DNA from 2 places in the Serratia surfactantfaciens genome. Region 1 is predicted to be linked to the other one. Evidence: predicted binding sites of a transcription regulator. Region 1 holds the regulator's gene; the other holds the start of a gene.
What was found. The regulator LexA, encoded in region 1, represses DNA repair genes until DNA is damaged. The targets are predictions, from matches to a motif close to TNCTGTATGTACATACAGNA.
Positions count from the first base shown of each region.

Region 2: ATE40_RS05180 (DNA translocase FtsK 4TM domain-containing protein) is a predicted target of LexA. The motif match lies at 2,987-3,006, and genes of this name have one in related genera.

Region 1 is NZ_CP016948.1:3,988,936-3,994,593, forward strand. It holds gene ATE40_RS18675 (sugar O-acetyltransferase) at 1-182, opposite strand, end outside; gene zur (zinc uptake transcriptional repressor Zur) at 427-939, shown strand; gene ATE40_RS18685 (CsbD family protein) at 1,045-1,254, opposite strand; gene dinF (MATE family efflux transporter DinF) at 1,569-2,906, opposite strand; gene lexA (transcriptional repressor LexA) at 3,008-3,616, opposite strand; gene ATE40_RS18700 (diacylglycerol kinase) at 3,719-4,087, opposite strand; gene plsB (glycerol-3-phosphate 1-O-acyltransferase PlsB) at 4,236-5,658, shown strand, end outside.
Region 2 is NZ_CP016948.1:1,089,672-1,095,329, reverse strand. It holds gene ATE40_RS05180 (DNA translocase FtsK 4TM domain-containing protein) at 1-2,921, opposite strand, end outside; gene lrp (leucine-responsive transcriptional regulator Lrp) at 3,042-3,536, opposite strand; gene ATE40_RS24555 (hypothetical protein) at 3,760-4,032, shown strand; gene trxB (thioredoxin-disulfide reductase) at 4,191-5,162, shown strand; gene cydD (heme ABC transporter permease/ATP-binding protein CydD) at 5,403-5,658, shown strand, end outside.

The DNA of each region.
Region 1 (5,658 bases):
CAGCTTGCTTCTCCCCAGGCGCCGAACAGCTCGCCGAGCAGGCGGTTTTTTTCGTCCGCCTGATGCGAATCCAGCGCACCCAGGCATTTAGTCAACGCCCTCGCCCGGTGGTACATGGCGATCAGTTCTTCATCGCGGCTGTTGTACACCTGGCCGTTTAACAATTTCTCTCTTTCCGTCATCACGCGGGGCTCCAGCTTTTAACGCGGGTGAGGCGCGTTATACCGCTCTCACCGCCCGCTCTCCAGCGCTAAAATCGGCAATGTTGATTTGCCGCCCGCCTGCGGGAAAAAGTTGTGATACACCTCTCGTTTAACGCGGCCAACGCGCCTTTCTCTGCACTATCCTCAGGGGAAAAGGGGCAACTCTCGGCGATTCGCCGTAATCATGGTAAAATCGGCTTTTTTACGTACCGGGATATTTGCGATGAACTCAACCACCCAGGAAAAGCTGTTGGCGCAGGCGGAACGCCTCTGCCAGCAACGCAATGTGCGATTGACGCCGCAACGGCTGGAAGTGCTGCGTCTGATGACTCAGCAACCCGGTGCAATCAGCGCTTACGACCTGCTAGATCTGCTGCGCGTCGCCGAACCGCAGGCCAAGCCGCCGACGGTTTACCGCGCGCTGGATTTTCTGCTGGAGCAAGGTTTTATCCATAGGGTAGAGTCCGCCAACAGCTACGTGCTGTGCCATCACTTCGAACAGCCGATGCATACGTCCGCGCTGTTTATCTGCGATCGCTGCGGCCAGGTGACCGAACGCACTACCGAGGGCGTAGAAGAAACGCTGCAGAAGCTGGCGCAGGAGGCCGGATTTGCGCTGCGGCACAGCGTGGTGGAGGCGCACGGTCTGTGTGCCGGCTGCGTGGAGGTTGAGGCTTGCGACAGCAAGCATGACTGCGCCGAACACGATCACAGCATCGCCATCAAGAAGAAGTAAGCAATACGAAGTCAGGTACTTCCTTGTACCTGCGGCCGGGACGCCAGAGGATGGGGCGACGCCGGCCTGCGCTGTGCGTGCCGCCTTCAATGGCGGCCCTGCAAATTACCAGCGGTGTTTGGTGTGATCTTCCCAGGCTTTCACCTCTTTCTCGGCCGCCTCTTTCTGATAACCGTAGCGTTCCTGAATTTTACCGACCAGCTGTTCGCGTTTCCCTTCGATGACCGTCAGATCGTCATCGGTCAGCTTGCCCCATTTTTCCTTCACTTTGCCTTTAAGCTGCTTCCAGTTACCGTCGGCTTGATCTTTATTCATAGTCTCTCCGTTAACCTGTGGTGAATCAGCGATCCCTGTAACCGGCCGGGGTTAACCAGAAATATTTCTGGCTGATTACGCCCTCACCTTAAGGGTAATCACGCCCATTCATTCGCCAGCCACAAGACTAATTCTAGTCAAAAAAATAAATTAAAATAAAAAAACCAGTATAAAAAACCATTAATAAATAAAATAAAAACAAAAAATGCCAACAAACAAGAAGCTAACGTGAACAGGCCCGGACCGAAAACATGTAAGTAAACATGAATGAAAGCATAAAAAAATCTAATTTATTACCCAACAAAGTTTCTGGACTAGCGTGCAGTAAACCAACTGCCACGCAGCTGGTGACGGTGCCAGATCCAGCCCAACGCCAAGCCGCGCAGCGCCAAAAACACCGCCAACGCCAGCCAGAGCCCATGGTTACCGAGCAGCGGCACGCTGAACAGCGCAATACCATATCCCGCCGCGGCCACCGCCATGCTGTTGCGCATCTCGGCGCCGCGCGTGGCGCCGATAAACATGCCGTCCAGCAAATAGCACCACACGCCGACCAGCGGCAGGATGACCTGCCAAGGTAAATAGTGGGCGGCTAACGCACGCAGCTCCGGCAAAGAGGTCAACGCCGCCACGATCTGCTGGCCGATGACGGCATAGGTCAGGCCAAAGGCCAACGCGACCAGCCCCGCCTGCCGACAGGCCGCGTGCCACACCTTGCGCAGCTGGCTGTCGTCCCGAGCGCCGTAGGCGTGGCCCGAATGGGCCTCCACCGCATAAGCGAAGCCGTCGAGCGCATAAGCGGTGAACGTCAGCAGATTCATCAATACCGCGTTGACCGCCACGACATCGCTCCCCAAGCGAGCGCCGAAGATGGTCAGCGACGCAAAACACAGTTGCAGCAACAATGAGCGCAACATGATGTCGCGGTTGAGCGCCAGCAGGCGGCGCAGATCGCCCCGCCAAGCCTCACACAGCATCGGCAAGGTGATGCCGCGCAGGCGCATCACCCGCCACGCCAGCCACAGGCCGAGCAGCAACGTGGCGTATTCGGCGATGGCGGTCGCCGCCGCCGCTCCCCGCACGTTCCAGCCCAGGCCCATCACCAGCCAGATATCCAGCACAATGTTCAGCAGGTTGCCGACGATCAGCAGGATCACCGGCGCACGCACATACTGCACGCCGAGCAACCAGCCCAGCAGCACCAGATTGGCCAGCGCCGCCGGAGCGCTCAGCCAGCGGATCTCAAGAAAACGCCGCGCCTGTTCCAGCACGTCGGCATTGCCGCCGACGATCTGCAGCGCCAGTTCGATCAGCGGGTAGCGCAGCAGGACGATCGCCACCCCGGCCAACAGCGCCAGCAGCAGCGGTTGCATAAACGCGCGCGCCAGCGCCTGGGGGTTCTGCGCCCCCAGCGCCTGTGCCGCCAGGCCGGTCGTGCTCATGCGCAGGAACAGCAGCAGCATGAACAGAAAGCTGGTCGCCACCGCACCGATCGCCACGCCCCCCAGATAAATGGGGCTGTCGAGGTGGCCAATCACCGCAGTGTCCACCAGTCCGAGCAGCGGCACGGTGATATTGGAGAAAATCATCGGCAATGCCAGGCGCCACAGGGCTTTATCGGTGTCGCTGGTGAAGGCGGAAATCAAACGCATGATGAGATGTTCCCGTAACAGTGGCGAAGGGCAAAGTCAGAAACAAAAACGCCCCAGAACAGGGGCGATTGATACAGGGAGCGGTACGGATGGCGCGGCGTTTAAATCCAGTCGCCGTTGCGGATCACGCCAACCGCCAGCCCTTCGATAGTGAAATTCTGCTGACGCAGATCGACCACGATCGGTTGGAATTCGTTGTTCTCCGGCAGCAGCTCAACCACGTTGCCGTGTTTTTTCAGGCGCTTGACCGTCACTTCGTCTTCGATGCGCGCCACCACGACCTGGCCGTTGCGCACGTCTTGCGTTTTGTGCACCGCCAGCAGATCGCCATCCAGGATGCCGATGTCGCGCATCGACATGCCGTTCACCCGCAGCAAGAAATCGGCGCTCGGTTTAAACAGGGAAGGATCCACCTGGTAGTGCCCTTCGATGTGCTGCTGCGCCAGCAGCGGCTCGCCGGCGGCGACGCGGCCGATCAGCGGCAGGCCTTCCTCTTCTTCCATCAGCAGGCGGATGCCGCGCGACGCGCCGGAGACGATTTCAATCACCCCTTTGCGCGCCAGCGCCTTCAGATGTTCTTCGGCGGCGTTAGGCGAGCGGAACCCCAGACGCATCGCGATCTCGGCACGCGTTGGCGGCATGCCCGTTTGCGAAATATGATCACGAATCAGATCGTAGACCTCTTGCTGTCTGGTAGTTAGTGCTTTCATTCCGCCCCCTGTTTGTTTATACAGTCTTGCTGTGAGTATATACAGGTAAGCGCGGATTGGGAACCGAAGAATAAATAAAAATCAGTCAGTAGGCGCCTTTCGTCAACCGAAATGCTGCCATAAGACCGTGCCCCAAACGAACAGCGCCAGCACGATCGCCAGCGACACCGCCGCCGATCCCATGTCCTTGGCCCGGCCGGACAGCTCGTGATGTTCGCTGCCGATGCGATCCACCACCGCCTCGATCGCGCTGTTCAGGATCTCGACGATCATCACCAGCGCTACCGATCCGATCAATAAAATGCGCGCTATCGCACCCACATCCAGCCACACAGCCAGTATGATAGCCAGGACGGTCGCCACCAGCTCCTGGCGGAACGCCGCCTCGTGTTGCCAGGCGGCGGAAAGCCCTTTATAGGAATAGCCGGCGGCCTTGATGATGCGGGTCAGGCCGGTTGCTTGGTTTGCCATGTTTTCGTGCCTTTCTCAGAGGTCGGTCATAATAAAAAGAGTCTAGAACAGTCCGCGCTGACGGCTCCCGGTTTTCGAACACCACAGATCTGCTACCCGGTTTCTGGTATGCTTGCGGCGCATTGCTAACAAGAGGCTTCACGTTGTTATGTCAGGTTGGCGTAAAATTTATTATAAACTATTGAATTTACCACTTAAATTGTTGGTAAGAAGTAAGGTCATCCCATCAGATCCGGTTACCGAGCTAGGGTTGGATCCCTCACGGCCGATTTTGTATGTTTTGCCTTACAATTCCAAGGCGGATTTGCTGACGCTGCGCACCCAGTGCCTGGCGCAGGATCTGCCCGATCCGCTCGACTCGCTGGAGATCGACGGCACCGTGCTGCCGAGCTACGTGTTCATTCACGACGGCCCGCGCGTGTTCCGCTATTACACCCCGAAAGAAGAGTCGGTAAAACTGTTCCACGACTATCTGGATCTGCATCGCAGCAATCCGGATCTCGACATCCAGATGCTGCCAGTTTCGGTGATGTTCGGCCGCTCGCCGGGCCGCGAAGGCCACGGCACGCCGCACCTGCGTCTGTTGAATGGCGTGCAGAAATTCTTCGCCGTGCTGTGGCTCGGCCGCGATAGCTTCGTGCGTTTCTCCAACACCGTTTCGCTGCGCCGCATGGCCACCGAGCACGGCACGGATAAAACCATCGCGCAGAAACTGGCGCGCGTGGCGCGCATGCACTTCTCGCGTCAGCGCCTGGCCGCAGTAGGCCCAAGCCTGCCGGCCCGTCAGGATCTGTTCAACAAGCTGCTGGCGTCAAAGGCGATCGAAAAAGCGGTCGAGGACGAAGCGCGCAGCAAGAAGATCTCGCACGAGAAAGCCCAGCAGAACGCTATCGCGCTGATGGAAGAGATCGCCGCCGACTTCTCTTACGAAACCGTGCGTCTGTCCGATCGCGTGTTGAGCTGGACCTGGAACCGGCTGTATCAGGGTATCAACGTCACCAACGCCGAGCGCGTGCGCCAGCTGGCGCAGGACGGGCACGAGATCGTCTACGTGCCCTGCCACCGCAGCCACATGGACTACCTGCTGTTGTCGTACGTGCTGTATCACCAGGGCCTGGTGCCGCCGCACATCGCCGCGGGCATCAACCTCAACTTCTGGCCGGCCGGTCCGATCTTCCGCCGTCTCGGCGCGTTCTTCATCCGCCGCACCTTCAAGGGCAACAAGCTCTACTCGACGGTGTTCCGCGAATACCTCGGCGAGCTGTTCACCCGCGGCTACTCGGTGGAATACTTCGTGGAAGGCGGCCGTTCCCGCACCGGTCGTCTGCTGGAGCCGAAGACCGGCACCCTGTCGATGACCATCCAGGCGATGCTGCGCGGCGGCGCCCGTCCGATTACGCTGGTGCCGATCTACATCGGTTACGAGCACGTGATGGAAGTGGGCACCTACGCCAAAGAGCTGCGCGGCGCCACCAAGGAAAAAGAGAGCCTGCCGCAGATGGTGCGCGGCCTGCGCAAGCTGCGCAATCTGGGCCAGGGTTACGTCAACTTCGGCGAGCCATTGCCGCTGA
Region 2 (5,658 bases), 2.2 Mb from region 1:
AACGGATCCGGGATCGGACGCCCCATCGCTTCGGCCTGATCGACACGCTCGTTGTAACCGGCCAGGTTACGTACACCCAGGGCTGACATCAGCTTGTAGCGGCGTTCCATTTCGCCCACGCACCAGCGCAGCGCGTTGGCCGCGTCTTTCATGTCGGTGACCACGTCGGTCAACAGATGCGGGATGCCTTCGTAAACCGACAGCTCCAGCATTTTCGGGTCGATCATGATAAAGCGCACTTCTTTCGGCGTGGCCTTATACAAAATGCTCAGGATCATGGCGTTGACCCCGACCGATTTACCGGAACCGGTGGTACCGGCAACCAGCAAGTGCGGCATCTTACCCAGATCCGCCACCACCGGTTCGCCGGAGATGTCCTTACCCAACACGATGGACAGCGGCGACGGGTTGTCGCGGAAGGCCGGGCAATCCAGCACTTCGCGCAGATACACCGTCTGACGTTTGGTGTTCGGCAACTCCAGACCGACGTAAGGCTTACCAGGGATCACTTCCACCACGCGCACCGCCGAAGTCGACAGCGAGCGCGCCAGATCGCGCGACAGGTTGGAAATGCGCGCCGCTTTAACCCCCGGCGCCAGATCCAACTCGAAGCGGGTGATCACCGGCCCCGGCAGGATGTCTACCACGTCGGCTTTCACGCGGTAATCGGCCAGGCTGGCCTCTACCAGGCGTGCCTTCTGTTCCAGCGCGAAGGAATCGACCGGCTCCACCTCTTTCGGCGCTTCGGTCAGCAGATCCAGCGTCGGCAGCGGCGTGGTCGGCTTCTGCAGCGGCTGATCGTTGCGCATCAGGAACGGGTGAATCAAGCTGTCCATCGCCGGATGCTGCTCGGCCTGCGGTTGCTGAGACTGTTGCGGTGCCTGCTGCGGCGACGGTTGATACGGCTGCTGCTGCGGCTGTTGGTACTGCTGCTGGTACGGTTGCTGAGGCTGGGCAGCCGGCTCCGCAGGCTCAAACTGGCCGAACGGCACATCGTCCTCTTGCTCGCTCTGCAGTTCAATGCGCTCTTCAAGCTGCGGCGACAGCGTGAACATCGGCTCGCTAGGGCCATCGTCCACCAAATCCGCCATCGGCGAGAAGCTGAAAGCATTGCGGGTATCGACCGCACTGGCGGCCGGTGCCTGCGGGGCAGACTCCTGCTGGCCGTAGCGCGCCTGCTGCTGCTCGGCGAACGCCTGACGCAGCACCGCTTCTTGCCGCGCCTCTTCGTCGTCCTGTTGATACTCTTCGCCGTAACGTTGGCTCTGCTGTTCGGCAAACGCCTTGCTCAGCTCGGCTTCCTGCAATGCACTCTCGTCATCTTGCTCCGGAGCGTAGCTTTCGCCGTAGCGCTGGCTTTGCTGTTCGGCAAACGCCTGACGCAGCGCGGCTTCTTGCAGCGCCTCTTCTTCCTGCGGGTTCACCGCCGCCGGCTGTTGAGGCTCCGCCTCGGCCTGGCGCAGCTCCTGTTCGGCCGCACGCTGCGAAGGCAGCTTGATGCCGTAAGAAGCCAGCTCACGACGGGTCGGGATACGCACCGGATTCGGCCGCGGCAACTCAGGGCCGATACCCTGTTTAACCTGCGGATTGCCGTCGCTGGTCGCCGTGAAAGCAGGCATGAAGGTGGCTGCTGCTGCACCCGCCGCGGCAGTGGCCGCCGCCGTGTCCAGCTGCGGCCTGGCGCCGGTGGCGCTGAAACCGCCCGAACCGCCGAGGTCGACGCTGTCGCGCTGCGCAGCGCTAAAATCAAAGGGAGAATGCGCCTGCGGTTGCGGCGCAGCCGGCTCTTGCCAGTTGCCAAGGCGCGGCTCATCGTCATCCTGATAAGGATCGACCGGACGCGTCGCCTTCGGCGCCGGCGTTTCTTCCGGGATCTCGAAGGAATATAGCGGCGGCGTAGCGTCTTGTGGCGGGGCGCTTACCGGGTGCTGGTTGACCGAGGCCGGGGCGGCCGGTGCCACCGTCACCGTCACCGACGGCGCCTGAACGCCAACCGGTGCAGCAACGGGCTCGTGGACCGCCGCCGTTACCGCCGGTGCAGGCGGAGCCGCCGGCGCGATTGGCGCCGCTTCAGCGTCGACTTCGTCATCGTCGGCACGCAGGCCGCTGAGCAACGGATCGGCAGCGTCTTCCGCTGCCGCTTTGGCGCTTTCGGTGACCGAAGGCGCGGAGAACAGCACGTCGTCATCGGCGGCCGCGGCTCCGGCGGCGGTCGCGGCAACCGCTGCGGCGGCGCCCTTCCCTGCCTGCTCAGGCTCGTCGTCAACGTAACGCTCGTCATCCTCGAAATAGCGTTCTTCGCGGCGTGAGCGATTGGTCATCACCGTCGCGACGCCCAGCACCGCACCGCCGATCTTCTCGGCGATCACCAGCCAGGACCAGCCGGTAAACAACGTCAGGCCTGCCGCCCACACGCACAGCAGCGCCAGCGTGGCGCCGATGCCGTTGAACCACGGCAACATGGCGTTGCTCAGCAGGCTGCCGATCACGCCGCCGGAAGCGAAGTAATAAAGATCGTCAACGTTCAGCGCCGCCAGCCCACAGGAGGTGAGCACCAGCGCCAGAGTGCCGATAAGGCGCAGTGAGAGCGCGAAATAGTCGACGTAGTCTCGGTTGCCGCGTTGGCGGTAGGCCGCCCAGCACAGAACCAGCATGATCGGCGGTATCGCGTAGGCGAGCACCCCGAAGGTGAAGAACAGCGTGTCGGCCAACCAGGCCCCAACACCGCCGCCCAGGTTGTGAATCGGCTCATGCCACGCGGTCTGCGACCAGCTTGGGTCAGACGGATTGAAGCTGACCAACGCAGCCATGAGGTAAACGGCAAAAATCGCTACCACGATCAACACAGCTTCCAGCAAACGCCGGCCACTGCTGAGTCTTTTCAGGGTAACTTCTTTATCTTCTGTATATTCCTGGCTCAAGAAAGGCTCTCCAGGTTCCTGTTAGCTGACATAGCAACAGCGCCGAGAAGCTTCCCCGGCGCCGAAACTGTATGAATAAACAGGAGTGTAACCAATTTAATCAGGTTTTGCACCTGCACCTTACCGTGTTTTGATAACCAGACGGTTACTCTGTTTCACTTCTTCCATCACTACGTAGGTACGGGTGTCGTTAACCCCCGGCAAACGCAGCAAGGTTTCGCCCAGCAGTTTGCGGTAAGCCGACATGTCCGGTACGCGGGTTTTCAACAGGTAGTCGAAATCGCCGGAAACCAGATGACACTCCTGAATCTCTTCAAGCTTCTGCACTGCCGAGTTGAATTGCTCAAACACATCCGGCGCGCCGCGGTTCAGCGTGATCTCCACGAAAACCAGCAGGGACGCATCCAGATAATGCGGGTTGAGCAATGCGGTATAGCCATGAATGAAACCCTGGCGCTCGAGACGGCGCACGCGTTCTAAACATGGTGTCGGGGATAACCCCACGCGCTTCGAAAGCTCGACGTTCGAAATACGCCCATCCTTCTGCAGCTCATTCAGGATGTTGCGGTCGATACGGTCAAGATCTTTACCCGGGCGTTTCTTGTTGTCTGCCATTATTATTGTCTCTCTTATTTTCTTCCGTGCACTTGCCACACCCTAGCCAACGTCAATGTGTAAGGGTTCGTTCCAAGCGAAGACCCGATGCCTGTCATATGCTTCTTCACTACCATCATTCCACGCCGCGCAGCCTGTCTGTCCAACCCCGCGCAGCGCCGGTAACGACGTTTCGGTCGAGAAAAAATCAGCAAACGCTTGCGCGCCCTGCTCCGCACACCTGGTGCGTATTGTCGCCTTGCGGCGTAAATACGTACGATTTGCTGGTGTTACGGGGATAATTTCTTCTTCCTATGATGTTTTCGCAAATGCGCAGCGGATTGTCAAAGTAAAAGAAGCAAAATCAGAACAACGTACCGTCATGAAAAGTCTGCATCCCATTTTTGGTTATGAATCGCTGGCAGATAAACCCCGGGCGGAAGCGGCTGAACTCGCAGAATGCGCCGTTTTTGCGCGGTGGGTGATTCGCTGGCGGACGGCGGCTTTGATAAGTTAAATTTCTGCGTTCGGCGTACGATTTACCGACAATGGACGCATTAATAGGCGACAACTATCATACAAATCGTTAACAACGTCGCCCGGCGCTTTTTTTACTGCGTCATTTTCCCTACAATCGGCTTCATTGTCCGCCATTGTGGAATAAAGAGGTTATTCATGGGCACGGCTAAACATAGCAAATTACTGATTCTGGGCTCCGGCCCGGCCGGTTACACCGCCGCCGTCTACGCGGCGCGCGCCAACCTGAACCCGGTGCTGATTACCGGTCTGGAACAAGGCGGCCAGCTGACCACCACCACCGAAGTGGAAAACTGGCCGGGCGATGCCGAAGGCCTGACCGGTCCGGCGTTGATGGAACGCATGCGCGAGCACGCGGAGAAGTTCCAGACGGAAATCGTCTTCGACCACATCAACAGCGTCGATCTGCAGCAGCGTCCGTTCCGCCTGTTCGGCGACAGCGGCGAATACAGCTGCGACGCGCTGATCATCGCGACCGGCGCTTCCGCCCGCTATCTTGGTCTGCCTTCCGAAGACGCGTTCAAGGGCAAAGGCGTTTCCGCCTGTGCGACCTGCGACGGTTTCTTCTACCGCAACCAGAAAGTCGCGGTGGTCGGCGGCGGCAACACCGCCGTTGAAGAAGCGTTGTACCTGTCCAACATCGCCGCCGAGGTTCATCTGATCCACCGCCGCGACAGCTTCCGCTCGGAGAAAATCCTGATCGACCGGCTGATGGAAAAAGTGAAAAGCGGCAACATCGTGCTGCACACCGACCACACGCTGGACGAAGTGCTGGGCGATGAAATGGGCGTGACCGGCGTGCGCATCCGCAGCACCAAAGCGGAAAACGAAACCCGTGAACTGGAGCTGGCCGGCGTGTTCATCGCCATCGGCCACAGCCCGAACACCGGCATCTTCGGTGGCCAGCTGGAGCTGGAAAACGGTTACATCAAGGTGCAGTCCGGCATTCACGGCAATGCGACCCAAACCACTATCCCCGGCGTCTTCGCTGCAGGCGACGTGATGGATCACATTTATCGCCAGGCGATCACCTCAGCCGGCACCGGCTGCATGGCGGCGCTGGATGCAGAGCGTTACCTGGACGGCATCGCCGGCGCCGAAGTCTGCTAAGACGTTCTCGTCATCAGCAAAAAGCGGCTCTCGAGCCGCTTTTTTTGTTTCTGCGTTCTGCAATCGCCCTCTCCCATCTGTTATAGCCACTTTCGCCCGCTTTATTCTTTTCAGTCTGCCGGGTGACGAGGTAACATGAGCCCTCGCTTGTTTGTCGCCGATTGCGCCAAACACTATTATTTAACAGTACGTTAACCCAGCCCGTAACAAACGGGCGCCGGCGACGCAGACGCATATCTGATGAAAAAAACCAGACAGCAACAGTTAACCCGTTGGCTTAAAACCCAGAGTTCGTTAGCGCAGCGTTGGCTGCGCCTTTCCATGCTGTTGGGGCTATTCAGCGGCCTGCTGATCGTGGCGCAGGCCTGGCTGCTGGCCAGCCTGCTGCACGCCCTGATCATCGAGCACACCCCGCGCGAACAGCTGATCCCTTCGTTTATCTGGCTGATCGTCGCGTTTGCGCTGCGGGCGCTGTTGAGCTGGCTGCGGGAGCGGG